DNA from 3 places in the Brevibacterium sp. 2SA genome. Region 3 is predicted to be linked to each of the others. Evidence: predicted binding sites of a transcription regulator. Region 3 holds the regulator's gene; each other region holds the start of a gene.

Region 1 (5,670 bases), on a different contig from region 3:
CCACCGAATTGATGTTGCCGATGTCCGTGGAGACCATGACGTCGGCGGGCATCGCCTTCTCGAGTTCACGCAGAACCTGACGCGGATGGAGCCAGTTGCCCTCCTCCTTCTCTGCTTCGTCGATGACATCGAGGGAGAACTCGTCCTTCTCGTGTGTCCAGGAGTCGAGCTCGGCCTCCCAGGCCTCCTTCTCCGCACGGATGAGATTCGCCCGTTCGTCCTTGGTGGCGTCGCTGACGACCGTTTTGTCGTTGAGGCGTGCGAGCAGCTCTGTGGCCACTGCCTTGGCATCGCCGCAGATGCCGACGTCGATCTTCTTCACCAGCCCGAGCATCTTGTGGTCGGCATCGACCTGGATGATCTTCGCATCCGTGGGCCAGTACTCGAACTGGTACTGCGGGAGCGTGCCGAACGGGCCGAGGCGGGTGCCGAGTGCGAGGACGACATCGGCCTGATTGAGCAGGGTCATTCCCGCCTTCGACCCCTGGTACCCCAGAGGGCCTGCCCACAGCGGATGGCTGGCGGGGAACGAATCGTTGTGCTGGTAGCTGTTGACCACGGGGGCGCCGAGGCGCTCGGCCAGGGCGATGCACTCCTCGACTCCGTCGGCCATCACGACTCCGCCTCCGGAGATGATCACCGGGTTCTTCGCCCGGGCCAGCAGTTCTGCGGCATCGTTGAGGCTCTTTTCGCCGCCTGCACCGCGATCGATGCGCTGGGGCTGCGGGATGTCGGGGGTCGCCTCGCCGTAGAAGTAGTCGCGGGGAATGTTGAGCTGCGTGGGCCCGATCTCCGACTGGGCCCGATCGAAGCAGCGGGCGGTGAACTCGGCCATGCGAGCAGGGTTCGTCACGTGGCCCTGGTACTTCGTGAACTCCTGGAACATCGGCAGCTGGTTGGCCTCCTGGAATCCACCGAGCCCGATCGAGTTCGTCCCGGCTTCGGGAGTGACGATGACGACCGGGGAGTGCGCCCAGAAGGCCGCCGCAATCGCAGTCACGCAGTTCGAGATGCCCGGGCCGTTCTGCCCGATGACCACTCCGTGACGGCCGGATGCGCGAGCGTAACCGTCGGCCATATGGGCTGCACCCTGTTCGTGGACGACCGGAACGAAGTCGATGCCGGCCGGCGCGAAGATGTCCATCGCGTCCATGAACGCCGATCCCATGATGCCGAACACATCGGTGACGCCGTTGGCCACCATGGTTTCGACGAATGCCTCCGAGGAGGTGATCTTCTGCGGTTTCGGAGCTTGTTCGGGTGCTTCGACCTCAGTCCGATCAGCGAGTTCTGTCATGCCAACTCCTCCTTGAGGTTGGGAAGACCACATCTTTGAGGTCTCGTTTATTCGTTCAATTCAGCTAAAAAAGTTGAACACCTAGAACACTAGGCGGAGGCGGGCGACCGCGTCAATACGTGTTCCGGTTATTAATCCGTTTGGTATGATTTTCCGAGACACCAAGGAGGGCGTGCTCATGGACAATCTTGCGGAACCGGGCCTCGGCACCGAACTCTCGCTCGTCGGGGAGACGCCGGCGCTGCGCCTCATCTCGCTGCTTGAGCTGATCTCGACGCGCGACGAGATCTTCACCCTGCAGTCCCTCGTCGTGCAGACCGGACTGCCCAAGCCCACGCTTCACCGAATGCTTCAGCAGCTCGAGAGCGCCGGTCTCATCACGCGGCACAGCGACGGCCGCCATTACGGAACGGGTGCGCGACTGCGGCGGATGGCCGAGGACATTCTGCTCAACGACACTCGGCACGGGGCTCGTCGTGCGATCCTGGCTCAGCTCGCCGAGGATGTCGAGGAGAGCTGCAATCTCACGACGGTCGCGGGCAGCGACGTCATCTATCTCGATCGTGTCGAGACGCAGCATCCCCTGCGGGTCCACCTCGAAGCGGGAGCCCGAGTGCCGATCCACGCATCGGCCAGCGGGAAGATGATCATGTCCCAGTACGGTGAGACTCAGCGCCGCCGTCTGCTGGCCGGTTCGCAGCTGCCGGCCTTCACCCCTCACACGATGACCGATCCGGACCGCATCGACGCGGAGCTCACCGAGATCAGGGAGCAGGGATTCGCCGTCGACCGCCAGGAGTACCTCGACGGGCTCGTGTGCCTGGCCGTGCTCGTCCCCGGGGAAGCGGGGCGGTCGAATCAGTGTGTGGCCATTCAGGCTCCGGTGCTCCGGAAGTCCGAGGAGGATCTCGTCGCTCTCCTGCCGCTGGTGCAGGCTGCGGCCGAGAAGATCTCCCGTATCGACGACATCGACCGCAGCACCGAGATCGCCTGATCTGACCACGAGTGCGTCGCCGGAGCGGATCGCCTCTCGCTTCGGGGAACACCAGACGAAGGGAGCGCCGACCATGCACACCGCCACGGATCCGCGCAGCGCCATGTCCGACCCACCACCGGCCGCGGCCACGACCACCTGGGAATCCGCACGTCAGCTCTTCGGTCTCGACGGCGACCTGCAGGTGCCGAGGCTGGCCGGCGAGGACAGCCTCGTCCCGGACATCGATCCGAACTACCGCTTCGACCCGGAGGTGACCAGAGCCATTCTCGCGGGGTTCACCCACAATTCGCGCGTCCTCATCCAGGGTCTGCACGGCACGGGAAAGTCCACGCACATCGAGCAGGTCGCGGCACGCCTCAACTGGCCGGTCATGCGGATCAACCTCGACGGTCAGATCTCCCGCACCGATCTCGTCGGCAAGGACCAGGTCGTCATCGAAGACGGCCATCCGCGCACCCGCTTCGAAGACGGAATCGTTCCGTTCGCCCTCGGCCGACCGATGGCGCTGATCTTCGACGAGTACGACGCAGGCCGGCCCGAGGTCATGTTCATCATCCAGCGGCTGCTCGAGCGGGAGGGCCTCTTCACGCTCACCGAACAGAACCGCGTCATCCGTCCGCACCCCCAGTTCCGTCTCTTCGCGACGGCGAACACCGTCGGATTGGGCAACCTCAACGGTCTCTACAGCGGGGTCAAGCGACTCAACCAGGCCCAGCTGGACAGATGGGGCATCGTCGCGAAGCTCGACTATCTGACGCCGCAGCGTGAGTTCGACGTCGTCACCGGCCAGGTGCCGGGATTCGTCGAGCGGTTCGGGAGGGAAACGGCGGAGACCATGGTCTCGGTGGCGAACATGACCCGCACGGGCTTCGCCGCCGGGGATCTCTCCGCTCTCATGTCTCCGCGCACCGTCATCTCCTGGGCGCAGAATGCGCTGATCTTCAATGACGTCGAACTCGCCTTCAAGTTCTCCTTCGCCAACCGCTGCGACCCGTCTGAACACGTCCTGCTCGGCGAATTCCTCCAACGCGGCTTCGGCACCGATCCCGCCGTGCTGACCTCGCTGTCGGTGGACTGAGGTGGACCCGTCGACCCGACCGCGAGTCGCGTCGGGAAACCGCGACGACGCCGCCCGATCCCGTTCGCGGAGCGCCGACGAGCAGCGACGCATCGACCGGACACTGGCAGGTGTGATGCGGGCACTGTCGGGAGACCCCGACCTCGACCGCTGGGGCGCCCGTCCCATCGGCGCCCACGGGAGACTTCCTCTCAACGCGCCGCATCTCTATCCCTCGGTGGCCGATGCCGGCCTCTCGTCCCTGCGCGGAGCCGCCGATGCGATGGCGCTGCGGATGCGGCACAGCGACCTCGGCGAGCACAGGTCAGCCCTTCCTGACTCGACGGCAGAACGGCTCGTCGTCGAGGTCCTCGAGCAGTTCCGGTGCGAGGCCCTGGCGGACCTGCCCGGGGTGCGACAGAATCTCGCGCAGCGCCACACCGAGTGGTGCCGGGAGTTCCTCGGTTCGCGGCTGCACGAGACCCACCAGGGGATCCTCCTGCTCACGATCACGGTGGTCGCGCGCTCGACGCTCACCGGAGAGCCGATCAGCGAGGACTGCGTCGACCTCGTCGAGGCGACGCGAGCGGATCTCGCCGCCGACATGGGTGGGCTCCTGGTCCGCCTGCGACGGACTCGGACGTCCCAATCGGCGTTCCTTCCCGCCGCACTCGACTTCGCCGCCTTCGTGGCGGCGCGCATGGCCGAGAACGAGGAGCAGTGGGGCCAGGGCGTCCGACCGCGCCGCGGGGTCACCGCGTCGGCGTTCTCGCTCGTTCTCGATGTCTCCGAGAGCCCCTTCGCCGCCCCCGGCGGGTCGTCGGAGTCGCCGGGAACGGCCGGTCGCGGCTACGCGATCTGGGACGCGAGCTTCGACACCACGCGTCACATCGCCGAGGTCGTCCGCCCGGCTCAGCTGCGTGATCTGCGTCGGCAGCTCGATGAGCAGACGCAGGACCGGCGAGCTCCGGTGGCGCCGATCATCAGTCGACTCCAGCCCGTCGTCGCCGCTCCGGTCGAGGTCTGCGATCTGGAGGACGGAGAATCCGGCGTCCTCGATCCGCGCCGACTCTCCCGTCTCATCACCTCACCGGGGGAGCGCCGTGTCTTCAGGGATGTGACGACGACAGGTCAGCCGGACACTGCGGTGGCGTTCCTGCTCGACTGCTCGGGGTCGATGAAGCCCCACGCCGCCGGAATCGCCGCACTTCTCGATGGTCTCGTCACCGCCCTCGATCGTCTCGACGTCGTCACCGAAGTCCTCGGCTTCACCACCGGTGCGTGGAACGGCGGACGACCGAAGACGTCCTGGCAGAGGTCCGGTTCGCCGACAGGCATCGGTCGACTCAATGAGATCGACCACCTCGTCTTCAAGGATTCCGCCACCACCGCCCGCCGGGCTCGCTTCGATCTGGCCGGCCTGCTCAAGCTCTCGCTGTACCGGGAGGGCGTCGACGGGGAAGCGGTGCGCTGGGCGCTCACGCGCCTCGACCGGGTCGGTGCCGCGCGCACCGTGCTCGTCGTCGTCAGCGACGGCAGTCCGGCAGACGGGGCGACCGCGGAGGCCAACGACGAGGACTATCTGGCGCGGGACCTCGTTGCGACGATCACGGCCGAAGCGCGTCCGGACCGTCACCTCATCGGAGTCGGCCTCGGATGCGACGTCTCCGACTTCTACCAGTCGGCGATCGCTCTCGACCCGGAGACGCTGGGAGATCGCGCCTCGACCCGCGCGGTCGTCGAGGCTCTGCGAACCGCGCTGGGACGCCACGGCGGTCAAGTCTGAGCGTGACCGGTTGCTCAGACATCACCGCCGTGGCGCTCGGACTCTCAGCCCGCGAGCATTCTCATCCCTCGCGTGACGTCCTGTCATCGGCCTGCGGCAGTGCGCCCTCACGGCGCAGCTCCGCGCGTTCTCTGAAGCGGGTCGGCGCCGGACGCTCGCTTCCGAGGACGAGCATGTCGACCTGAGCGTCCGTGAGGCGGCGGTTGTGCCTGATCCGGGAGACGAAGAAGACGATGCCGATGACGATCCAGACGGCCAGAGCGATGAGGGACTCTTTGCCCAGTGCTCCGGGCGAACCCGGAATGAGGAGCAGGCACATGAAGAAGATTGCAATGACGGCACCGAGACCGCTGAGGACCTTCTTCACCGTCGAATAGGTGCCCGGCAGGGCATCCGCGGCCGGAGTTTCACTGCTGGGACGGAAGATGCGGAAGGCGCACAGGCAGGTGTAGAGGTAGGCGATCGTCACGCCGATCGAGGACATGTCGACGACCCACGTCAGTGCGGCACGGCCGAACCATGGGCTGATGAGG
Region 2 (5,670 bases), on a different contig from region 3:
GAACTCCGACTTCCTCGTCCCCGGACCTCCGGCGAAGGAGCGCTCGGAGGCCAACGACCGCGTCGTCGAGGCCCTCCGCGACGTCCTCGAGCAGTTCAAGATCGACGCCCAGGTCACCGGCTTCTCCCGCGGTCCGACGGTGACCCGCTACGAGGTCGAACTCGGCGCGGGCACGAAGGTCGAGAAGGTCACGGCGCTGAGCAAGAACATCGCCTACGCCGTGGCCAGCGCCGATGTCCGCATCCTCTCGCCGATCCCCGGCAAGAAGGCGATCGGCATCGAGATCCCGAACTCCGACCGTGAGAACGTCGCCCTCGGCGATGTGCTGCGCTCGAAGGCCGCCCGCAAGACCGACCACCCGATGGTCATGGGCGTGGGCAAGGACGTCGAAGGCGGGTTCGTCGTCGCCGACCTCTCGAAGATGCCCCACCTCCTCGTCGCCGGTGCCACCGGCGCCGGCAAGTCGAGCTTCGTCAACTCGATGATCACCTCGATCATGATGCGCGCGACCCCCGACGAGGTCCGGATGATCCTCGTCGACCCCAAGCGCGTGGAGCTGACGATCTACGAGGGCATCCCGCACCTCATCACCCCGATCATCACGAACCCGAAGAAGGCCGCCGAGGCGCTCGAATGGGTCGTGCGCGAGATGGACGCCCGCTACGACGACCTCGCGAACTTCGGGTTCAAGCACATCAAGGAGTTCAACAAGGCCGTCCGCGAGGGCCGCGTCCAGGTGCCCGCCGGGTCCGAGCGCGTCCTCCAGCCCTACCCGTACCTCCTCGTCGTCGTCGACGAGCTCGCCGACCTCATGATGGTCGCCCCGCGCGACGTCGAGGCCTCGATCCAGCGGATCACGCAGCTCGCCCGCGCCGCCGGCATCCACCTCGTGCTCGCCACGCAGCGCCCCAGCGTCGACGTCGTCACCGGCCTCATCAAGGCCAACGTGCCCTCGCGGCTGGCGTTCGCAACCTCGTCGCTCGCCGACTCGCGCGTCGTCCTCGACCAGCCCGGCGCGGAGAAGCTCATCGGCCAGGGTGACGCCCTGTTCCTCCCGATGGGTGCGGCGAAGCCGATGCGCGTCCAGGGTGCGTGGGTCAACGAGTCCGAGATCGAGAAGGTCGTCGAACACGTCAAGGGCCAGCTCACCCCGAACTACCGCGAGGACGTCGCCGTCGAGGCGCCGAAGAAGCAGATCGACGAGGAGATCGGCGACGACCTCGAACTCCTCCTCCAGGCCGCCGAACAGGTCGTGACGACCCAGTTCGGCTCGACGTCGATGCTCCAGCGCAAGCTGCGCGTCGGCTTCGCGAAGGCCGGCCGCCTCATGGACCTCATGGAGTCCCGCGGCATCGTCGGACCCTCCGAGGGCTCGAAGGCCCGCGACGTCCTCGTCCGACCCGAGGACCTCCCGGCCACCCTCGCCGTCATCAAGGGGGAGACCCCACCCGCCGAGGCGGGGGCCGGCAGCACGCCATCGGCCGCCGACGACTTCGCCGAGGACTTCGACGACGAGGACGGCTACGACGATCGCGGCGAGACCGGTGCGTCGCCCGCGGGAGGGTCGGCCGCCTCGGCGCGCACCGATCCCTACGCCAACGGCGTCGGACACGCCGAGGACCTCCAGGTCGGCGACATCGACCCGGAGACCGGCCTCGAAGTCGTCGAGGCCTCCGGCGAGGACGCCTGGCAGCTGACAGGACGCTGACGACAGCGAAGCCGGCCACCGATCGGGGTGGCCGGCTTCGTGCTCTCAGCAGCGCAGCCCCGGTCGCGGTCCGCGCTTTCGATTGCGGTGCCGCGCTCTCGGCAGCGGTCTCGGATAGGGTTGAGGTGTGAACGATCGCCCCGAGACCCCGCCCGCAGCCGAACCGAGCGCCTGGAACCTCCCCAACGCCCTGACGGTGGTGCGGATCCTCCTCGTTCCCGTCTTCCTCGTCCTTCTCCTCAACGACGGGGGACAGAACCTCACGACGCGGTGGTGGGCGCTCGCGGTCTTCCTGCTGGCGATGGCCACGGACAAGATCGACGGCGACCTCGCCCGCAAGTACAACCTCATCACGAACTTCGGCAAGATCGCCGACCCCATCGCCGACAAATCGCTCATGGCCGCGGCCCTCATCGGGCTCGCGCTCGTCGGCGAGCTGCCGTGGTGGGTGCCGGTCATCATCCTCGTGCGCGAACTCGGCATCACCGTGCTGCGCTTCTTCATGATCCGCATCGCCGTCATGCCCGCGTCCAAGGGCGGCAAGCTCAAGACCGTCCTCCAGACCGTCGCGATCGGACTGTTCCTCCTGCTCAAGCCGCTCGCGTTCATCGTCCCCGTGCCCGTGGCGATGGTCCTCATCGTCGTCGCGTGGGTCGTCATGGCCGCCGCGATCGTCGTCACGATCGTCACCGGCATCGACTACTGCATCCAGGCGGCCCGGTTGGCCCGCACCGCGCATTCCGGCGCCGAGGCGACCGATCGTTCCCCGTCCGACGGGACGTCCGCGGACGGCTCGGTCCGGCAGCCCGGTCACGACGAGGCCGGCGGACCCGGGGCGCGACCGGACGGGACCGAGGACTCCGAGGGACCGCGGACCGGCGATGGCCGGTGACCTGCTCACGGAGTCCCGGGAGATCATTGCGACCTGCGCGCAGCTGGGACTCTCGGTCGCCTCGGCGGAATCCCTGACCGCCGGTCGCTTCGTCTCCACCCTCGTCGACGTCCCCGGCGCGTCCGCGGTCGTCCGCGGCGGTCTCGTCACCTATGCGACCGACCTCAAGGCGAGCCTCGCCGGCGTCGACGCCGACCGCCTCGAGGAGACCGGTCCCGTCGATGAGGTCGTCGCCGCGCAGATGGCCGTCGGGGCCGCCCGCGCCTGCGTCGCCGACATCGGCGTCTCCTGCACGGGGGTCGCCGGACCGGACCCGCAGGACGGCAAGGAGGTCGGCCTCGTCTACACGGCGATCGCCTTCGGCTCGCGCGCCCACGTCGTCGAACACCACTTCACCGGGGATCGGGAGGCGATCCGGTCGGCCACGGTCGCGGCCATGGTCGAGCGCCTCGGCGAGTTCGTCGCGAAGCTCGCGTTCGGACCCGACCCGAGCACGGACAGCGCTGCGGAATAACTTCCCTTGTGCGATGGTTGAGAGTTCAAGATGACATACGCACAGACATGCCACCGCGCCGGTTTCTCCGAAAGGACTGGCAATACCCCCATCTCACCCGCTCAGGTTGGCGCCCCCGCGCGACCGGGCTGTAAAGTTGAATCCACGATCGCGCGATCAAAGGGAGGGACGCACAATGTTACTGAGAGTTGAAATCGGCGACGCACTGCGTTCCGCTCGCCGCCGTCAAGGACGGACGCTGCGCGATGTCTCCACGGGAGCGAGCGTGTCGCTCGGCTACCTCAGCGAGATCGAACGCGGACAGAAGGAAGCCTCCTCGGAGCTGCTCTCCGCGATCTGCGAAGCCCTTGAGCTGCCGGTCTCGGCTCTGCTCAGCGAGGTCTCGGACCGCTTCGCCCTCGAAGAGGGCGTCGCGATTCCCGACACCATCCCGCAGGAGCTCTCGGACAAGATCCTCGGCCACCCGGGCGGTTACCCGACCCCGCGGCTGGCCGCCAAGCCGTAATGCGCCACACGCTCTACTGGACCCTCATGAACGAGGAGTTCGGGGAGGCGCGTGCCGCATCCCTCCACACCGACCTCACCCTCAGCAGCCTCGGTTCGGTGACCGCCGCCGAGGCCTTCCGCCAGGGCATCGAACCCCGTGACATCTGGATCGCCGTGTGCGATTCGATGGGGGTGCCCGAATCACGGCGCCTCGGCAAGGAGAAGCCGCGGTCCCGGCCGTTCTGAGCTGCCGGGTCGGGAGGTTCTGACCCGCTGAGCTGGGCGGCGGTGTCGGCTGGTGCGACCGGCTCGCCGGCGTGCCGACAATCTTCGAACGACACGCCGCGACATTTCGAACACATGTTCTTATATCGGCTATGATGGTGAGCGAATCACGGGACCTGTGACCACGAGTGGCCGGTTGTCCACAGGGGAGATCGCTTCCCTGTCGTCATGTCAGTGCCATCTTCTAGCCTTGGTCTCACAGTTTGCGAACACTTTAGGAGAGGTCATGGCGCGTACACCCAAGAACCTGCAGATCCCCACCGGCGGCGACAAGTCCAAGGCACTCGACGCCGCACTCGGCCAGATCGACCGCAACTACGGCAAGGGCGCGATCATGCGCCTCGGCGAGGGCGTCCGGGAGCCCATCGAGTCGATCCCGACCGGCTCGGTCGCCCTCGACATCGCGCTCGGCATCGGCGGTCTCCCGCGCGGCCGCGTCGTCGAGATCTACGGACCGGAGTCCTCCGGCAAGACGACGGTCGCCCTCCACGCGGTGGCGAACGCCCAGAAGGCCGGCGGCATCGCCGCGTTCATCGACGCGGAGCACGCGCTCGACCCCGAGTACGCGAAGAAGCTCGGCGTCGACACCGATCAGCTCCTCGTCTCCCAGCCCGACACCGGTGAGCAGGCGCTCGAGATCGCCGACATGCTCATCCGCTCCGGCGCGCTCGACATCATCGTCATCGACTCCGTCGCCGCCCTCGTGCCGAAGGCCGAGATCGAAGGCGAGATGGGCGACAGCCACGTCGGCCTCCAGGCCCGCCTGATGTCGCAGGCGCTGCGCAAGATCACCGGTGCCCTCGCCCAGTCGAAGACCACGGCGATCTTCATCAACCAGCTCCGTGAGAAGGTCGGCGTCTTCTTCGGCTCCCCGGAGACGACCTCGGGCGGCAAGGCGCTGAAGTTCTACGCCTCCGTGCGCATCGACGTCCGCCGCATCGAGACCCTCAAAGAGGGACAGGACGCGATCGGCAACCGGACGCGGGCGAAGATCGTCAAGAACAAGGTCGCCCCGCCGTTCAAGCAGGCCGAGTTCGACATCCTCTACGGCCACGGCATCTCCCGCGAAGGCAGCCTCATCGACATGGGTGTCGACAACGGGATCATCCGCAAGTCCGGTTCGTGGTTCACCTACGACGGCGACCAGCTGGGTCAGGGCAAGGAGAACGTCCGCAACTTCCTCCGCGACAACCCCGGCCTCGCCGAGGAGATCGAGCTGAAGATCAAGCACAAGATGGGTCTCATCAAGGTCGAGGACGAGGCCACCGAGTCCGCTGCCGCCGAGGAGACCGACGACGTCGAGATCTCGTGACCGTGTGCCGGCCCGCGCAACCCGCGCGCGGAGTCGGCATGACCTCATGACTGGGGGAGACCCATGACTGAAGAGCGCACTTCCGCTGCTCGCCGTCCCGACGGACCCGGGACCGAACCCGCCCAACTCAGCGACCTGCGCGCGGCGATGTCCGACCTCGAACGCCGTCACGCGCAGGGGGAGTCGGGGTTCTTCGCCGGGCTCGCCGAGCCGGGCGACGTCGCCACCCCGACGAGCGATGAGGTCGCTGCAGCGGGCGACGATGTCGCCGTGCAAGCGGGTGACGTCGCCGTTGACACAGGGGAGAAGCCCGCGCGGACCGACGCTTCCTCCCTCGTTCCCGTTACCGGGGACTCCCCGGAGTTCGCCGAGGCCTATGCGAAGGCGAAGAAGACGGCGCTCAACATGCTCGCGATGCGCGACCACTCGAGCACCGAACTGCGTGAGAAGCTCGCGAAACGCGACTTCGACCC
Region 3 (5,670 bases):
CTCTATTGTCTCAGTCCCGGTCCGCATCCTGCACAGGGGTCTCGCACCTGGACATCGACGGTCTCGCTGAGGCGGTTGTGTGATGGTCTCGCCGAGGCGGTGGAACCGAGGTGGTGGAGCGTCGCAGTCGCCGAGGCGGTGGTTCGGCGCACCAGGGCGGTGGTTCGGGTCGCGACGGCGGTCGGGCTCAGCGAGCGCTGAGCAGAGTGTCCGGGTCGGTCGCGACGATGTCGTCGAGGGCCGCGAGGAACGCCGTCGTCTCGGCTTCCGTGCCGGCGTTGACGCGGGCATGATGCGGAATGCCGATGTCGCGGATGAGGATCCCGCGATCGAGGAGCTTCTGCCACAGGTCGGCCGGTGAGGCGATGTTGCCGAAGAGGACGAAGTTCGAATCGCTCGGGTAGACGGTGAAGCCGAGGGCGGCGAGGCGGTCGGCGATCGCCGTGCGCGAGTCGATGAGCCGGTCGACGTTGCCGAGCAGGAGGTCGGCGTGGTCGAGGGCCGTGCACGCGAGCACCTGGGTGATGTCGGAGAGGTGGTACGGCAGCCGGACGAGGCGGAGGGCGTCGATGAGTTCGGGGGCCGCGATCGCGTAGCCGAGCCGCAGTCCGGCGCACGCGAAGGCCTTGCTCATCGTCCGGGAGACGACGAGGCGCGGTCGGCCCTGAAGCAGGGTCATCGCCGAGGGCAGGGCGGGACGGGAGAACTCGGCGTACGCCTCGTCGACGATGACGATTCCACGGCAGTTCTCGTAGGCGGCGGCGATGACGTCGAGGCCGATCGAGGTGCCGGTCGGATTGTTCGGGGTGCAGAGGAAGACGATGTCGGGATCGACGCGGGCCACCTCGGCGGCCACGGTTGCGGCGTCGAGTTCGAATTTCTCGTCCCGGGAGGCCGCCACCCAGGTCGCGCCGGTGCCGGTCGTGATGAGCGGGTGCATCGAATAGCTCGGGGTGAAGCCGAGTGCGGTGCGTCCGGGGCCGCCGAAGGCCTGGACGATGTGGGAGAGGACCTCGTTCGAGCCGTTGCCCGCCCAGATCATCTCCGGGAGGAGGTCGACCGAGCCGCCCGCCCGCTCGTTGACGCCGTCGAGATAGGTGACGAGGTGTTCACGCAACGCCGTGAATTCCCGGTCGGGGTAGCGGTTGAGTCCGGCGAGGTGGCCGTCGACGGCCCGGCGCATCGCCTCGGTGACGACCTCGGGGATCGGATAGGCGTTCTCATTGACGTTGAGCTGTACCGGAACGTTGAGGTGCGGAGCGCCGTAGGGCTGCTGACCGACGAGGTCGGACCGGACCGGCAGAGAGTCGATGTTTCCCACACACCGATTTTAGCGCTGGGGAACGTTGAGGCTCTGGCCGGGGTGGACGACGGGGCTGTCGAGGTGGTTGAGCTCGACGATGTCGGCGACGACCTCACGGGTGTCGCGGTCGAGGCCGAGGTTCGAGGCCACGGTCCACAGCGACTCGCCCTCGCCGACGACGACGGCGTCAGCGGCGACTCCGACGACTTCTCCCTCAGCGACCGCCTCGGCGGTGAACGTCTGGGTGGAGATGAAGAGCGTGCCGCCGATGATGGCGAGAGCGCACAGGGCAGTCCGGAGCAGGCGCACGGCGCGGCGGCCGCGGACGGTCAGACGCATTTCGTGATTCTTCTCAGACATCGCTTTACCTCTTTCTTCGTACGATTCCACCCGCAATGAGTAGAACGTCTGTTCTATTCAACATGCCAATCGAACAAATGTCCAGTCCACCTCGAACATTTATGAGACAATGAGCGAGAACCAGCGTTGTTGATCGATCTCGAACAACCATCCCAGGCGGCACTGACACGAGATCTCTCGAAGCGCTTCGACCGGTGGGATTAGAACGAAGGGGAAGAGGCAATGGTGCAGAGCAAACGAGGCAGAGGAAGGCCGCGCAACGAGGATGTGGCCAGCGAGATCGCGGCTGCGCGCAGCGAAGAGGACGAGGTCGAGATCCCCGACGGGCCGACCGGAGCCGGCGACTTCCGACTCTCCCCCCGGCAGCGGCTCGTCCTCGAGACGATCGAACGCGCCGTCGTCACCAACGGCTACCCGCCGAGCATGCGCGAGATCGGTGAGGCCGCGGGTCTCGCGTCGCTCTCGAGCGTCGCGCATCAGCTCTCGCAGCTCGAGCGGCTCGGCTATGTCCGTCGCGATCCCAAACGCCCGCGGGCGATCGAGGTCGTCAATCCCTTCGAAGAAGAGGAGGCGGAGCGGGCGAAGTACGAGGAGCTCGCGAACAACACCGTCCAGGTCCCCGTCGTCGGCCGCATCGCCGCCGGTGGCCCGATCCTCGCCGAGCAGGAGGTCGACGACGTCTTCTCCCTGCCGACGCAGGTCGTCGGCTCCGGTGAGATGTTCCTCCTCAAGGTCGTCGGCGATTCGATGATCGAGGCCGCCATCTGCCACGACGACTGGGTCGTCGTGCGCAAGCAGCACACCGCCGACAACGGTCAGATCGTCGCCGCCCTCCTCGATGGTGAGGCGACGGTGAAGACGCTCAAGCGCAAGGCCGGGCGCCAGTGGCTGCTCCCGCAGAACAAGGACTACGACCCCATCGACGGCACGTACGCGCAGATCATGGGGCTCGTCGTCGCCGTCATCCGCCGCCTCTGAAAGGTGCCGCGCGGGCACAGCCTGCGCGGCGACGCCGAGCGCCCCGGACTACTCCTTCGCGTCGGCGAGGCGGCCGAGGGCCGTGCGGACGAGCTGTGAGTCCGTCGTCGGCCACATCTGCGGCATCGAGTTGACGAGGTAGCCGGCGTACCGAGCCGAGCGCAGCCGCGAGTCGAGCACCGCGACCACGCCCTTGTCCGCCGTCGACCGGATGAGGCGTCCGGCTCCCTGGGCCAGACGCAGTGCGGCATGCGTCGCGCTCACCGCCATGAACCCGTTGACACCGCGCTTGTCGGCGTCGCGGGCCCGCGCCTGCATGAGCGGATCGTCCGGCCGCGGGAACGGAATCCGGTCGATGATGACGAGCCGGTTCGTCCTCCCCGGCACGTCGACGCCCTGCCACAGTGACATCGTCCCGAACAGGCACGCCTCATCGTCGGCGGCGAAGCGGGAGACGAGTGACGGCAGACCGTCCTCCCCCTGGAGAAGGATCGGGACGTCGACCTTGGCGCGCAGGTGCTCGGCGGCGGCATTCGCTGCCGCCTTCGAGGAGAAGAGCCCGAGCGCCCCGCCACGGGATGCGGTGACGAGCGCTTCGAGTTCGGCCAGCGCTTCCTCGCTCAGCCCGCTGCGACCGGGTTTGGGCAGGTGAGACGCGACGTAGATGATCCCCTGGCGGCCGTAGTCGAAGGGTGAGCCGACGTCGAGGCCGTCCCACCTCGGCGCGTCCGGTCCTAAGAGACCGAGCGAGGCGGCCACGGCGTCGAAGTTCCCTCCGAGGGCGAGCGTCGCCGAGGTCGCGACGACGGTGGAGTCCTCGAAGATGCCGTTGCGCATCGTCCCGGCCACGCTCAGCGGGGCGACGACGAGGTTGGTCGTCTCGCGTTCGCGGAAGGTGCTGCGGCTCAGCCACACGACGTCGTTCTTGCCGGGGTCGCAGAAGCGCTCGGCGAGTTCGAAGATCTCCTGGCACCGGGCCTTGGCCATCTGCCGCCCTGCATCGGCGTCCTCTCCGCGTCCGCCGATGTCGTTGATGATCTGCCGGGCGGAGTCGCGGATCTGCGTGAGGGCTAGTGCCAGCGGCTCGCCGACGAAGAGCATGAGCCCCTCCTGGACACCGGCGGTGGCGCGTTCGAAGGCCGCCGAGGCGGTGTCGAGCATCGCGACGACCCCGTCCTCGACCGCCGTGTTCTTCCGCACCGCCGAGGTGGCCGCCGACAGCATTCCCGTGTTGATCTGGCCGGACAGGGCGTTCGTCACGCGGTCCTTGAGCTCGTGGGCCTCGTCGATGATGATGACGTCGTGTTCGGGCAGCACGGAGTTCTCCCCGAACGCGTCGATCGCGAGCAGCGCGTGGTTCGTCACGATGATGTCGGCCTCCGAGGCCGCGGTCCGCGCCTGTTCGGCGTAGCACTCGGTGAAGAGCGGGCAGTTCGACCCGAGGCAGTCGAACGCGTTGACCGACACCTGCGCCCACGCCTTGTCGCTGACGCCGGGCAGCAGATCATCCCGGTCGCCGGTGTCCGTCGTCTTCTCCCACGTCCGGATCCGCTGGATCTCCTCACCGAGGCCGGACCGGTCGGCGGGCTTGCGACCGGCGGCGGCATCGGCGCCGAGGTCGAAGAGCATGCCCTCGTCCTCGTCGGGGTAGCCGCCGTCGAGTTTGTGCTTGCACACATAGTTGCGCCGCCCTTTGAGCAGCGCGGCCTTCGGCAGCGGGTCGAGCGTCTTCTTCAGCGCCTTGAACAGGCGCGGCAGGTCCCGGTGGATGATCTGCGTCTGCAGCGCCAGCGTCGCCGTCGAGACGACGACCGTCCCGCCGGTGCGGCTGGCGTACTCAGCGGCGGGCACGAGGTAGGCCAGCGATTTGCCGGTGCCCGTGCCCGCCTGGACGAGGAGGTGGATGTTCTTGTCGAGCGACGAGGTGACCGCCTCGGCCATCTCGGTCTGCCCCTCACGGGGCGCTCCGCCGATCGCCCCGACCGCGGTCTGGAGCAGATCGGAGACCGTGCTCACTCGCCGATGACCAGGTCGGGCCTGCGGAACTCCTCGAGTTCGGCGGCGAGTTCGGCCGGGACCTTCGCCTGCATGCCCGTGCCGCCGGCGCCGTGCTCCTCGTGCTCGACGGTGCCGAGCGCGTAGATCTTCGACACGAGGTCGCCGCGCTCATACGGGATGAGGACGGTGATCTCGATGTTCGGCGAGGGCAGCTTCTCCTCGATCGTCTCGACGAGTTCGGCGATGCCCTCCCCCGTCGCCGCGGAGACGAACCGCGCTCCGGGGTATTCGGCGCGCAGGGCGGTGACGACGTTCTCGTCGGCGAGGTCGACCTTGTTGAAGACGAGGAGTTCGGGGATGTCACCGGTCTCGACGTCGCCGAGGACCTCGCGCACCGCGTGGATCTGCCCGTGCGGGTCCGGGTGCGAGGCGTCGACGACGTGGAGGAGCAGATCGGAGTCGGCCGCCTCCTCGAGCGTCGAGCGGAACGCCTCGACGAGCTGGTGGGGCAGGTTGCGGACGAAGCCGACGGTGTCGGTGTACGTGAAAGTGATGCCCTCGGCCGTCCGCGACTGCCGGACGGTCGGGTCGAGGGTCGCGAACAGCGCATTCTGGACCATCACCTCGGCGTCGGTGAGCCGGTTGAGCAGGGAGGACTTGCCCGCGTTCGTGTACCCGACGATCGCCACCGACGGGATGTGGTTGCGGTTGCGGTTCTTCCGCTTGGTGTCCCGGGCCGGGGCCATGCCGGCGATCTCTCGGCGCAGCTTCGCCATCCGCGTGCGGATGCGGCGGCGGTCGAGCTCCATCTTCGTCTCACCGGGACCGCGCGATCCGATGCCGGCACCGCCGGCGACCCGGCCACCGGCCTGGCGGGACATCGACTCACCCCAGCCGCGCAGACGCGGCAGGAGGTATTCGAGCTGCGCGAGCTCGACCTGGGCCTTGCCCTCGCGGGACTTCGCGTGCTGGGCGAAGATGTCGAGGATGAGCGCGACGCGGTCGACGACCTTGACCTTGATGACGTCCTC

The links. Region 3 encodes LexA, which represses DNA repair genes until DNA is damaged. Its sites were predicted from a motif close to TCGAACANNTGTTCGA; they were not measured.
Region 1: a site for LexA is predicted at 1,321-1,336, ahead of xsc (sulfoacetaldehyde acetyltransferase). Genes of this name have one in related genera too.
Region 2: a site for LexA is predicted at 3,953-3,968, ahead of recA (recombinase RecA). Genes of this name have one in related genera too.

What each region holds. Positions count from the first base shown of each region.
Region 1 covers NZ_SCMW01000002.1:131,533-137,202, reverse strand. Annotated here, with positions in the region: gene xsc (sulfoacetaldehyde acetyltransferase) at 1-1,297, opposite strand, end outside; gene FFS20_RS01775 (IclR family transcriptional regulator) at 1,476-2,291, shown strand; gene FFS20_RS01770 (MoxR family ATPase) at 2,365-3,372, shown strand; gene FFS20_RS01765 (cobalt chelatase) at 3,374-5,137, shown strand; gene FFS20_RS01760 (APC family permease) at 5,199-5,670, opposite strand, start outside.
Region 2 covers NZ_SCMW01000042.1:22,942-28,611, forward strand. Annotated here, with positions in the region: gene FFS20_RS13450 (DNA translocase FtsK) at 1-1,708, shown strand, start outside; gene pgsA (CDP-diacylglycerol--glycerol-3-phosphate 3-phosphatidyltransferase) at 1,836-2,600, shown strand; gene FFS20_RS13460 (CinA family protein) at 2,590-3,114, shown strand; gene FFS20_RS13465 (helix-turn-helix transcriptional regulator) at 3,290-3,619, shown strand; gene FFS20_RS13470 (DUF3046 domain-containing protein) at 3,619-3,846, shown strand; gene recA (recombinase RecA) at 4,112-5,197, shown strand; gene FFS20_RS13480 (regulatory protein RecX) at 5,261-5,670, shown strand, end outside.
Region 3 covers NZ_SCMW01000014.1:55,378-61,047, forward strand. Annotated here, with positions in the region: gene FFS20_RS07590 (histidinol-phosphate transaminase) at 188-1,321, opposite strand; gene FFS20_RS07595 (LysM peptidoglycan-binding domain-containing protein) at 1,331-1,642, opposite strand; gene lexA (transcriptional repressor LexA) at 1,886-2,641, shown strand; gene FFS20_RS07605 (ATP-dependent DNA helicase) at 2,690-4,657, opposite strand; gene hflX (GTPase HflX) at 4,654-5,670, opposite strand, start outside.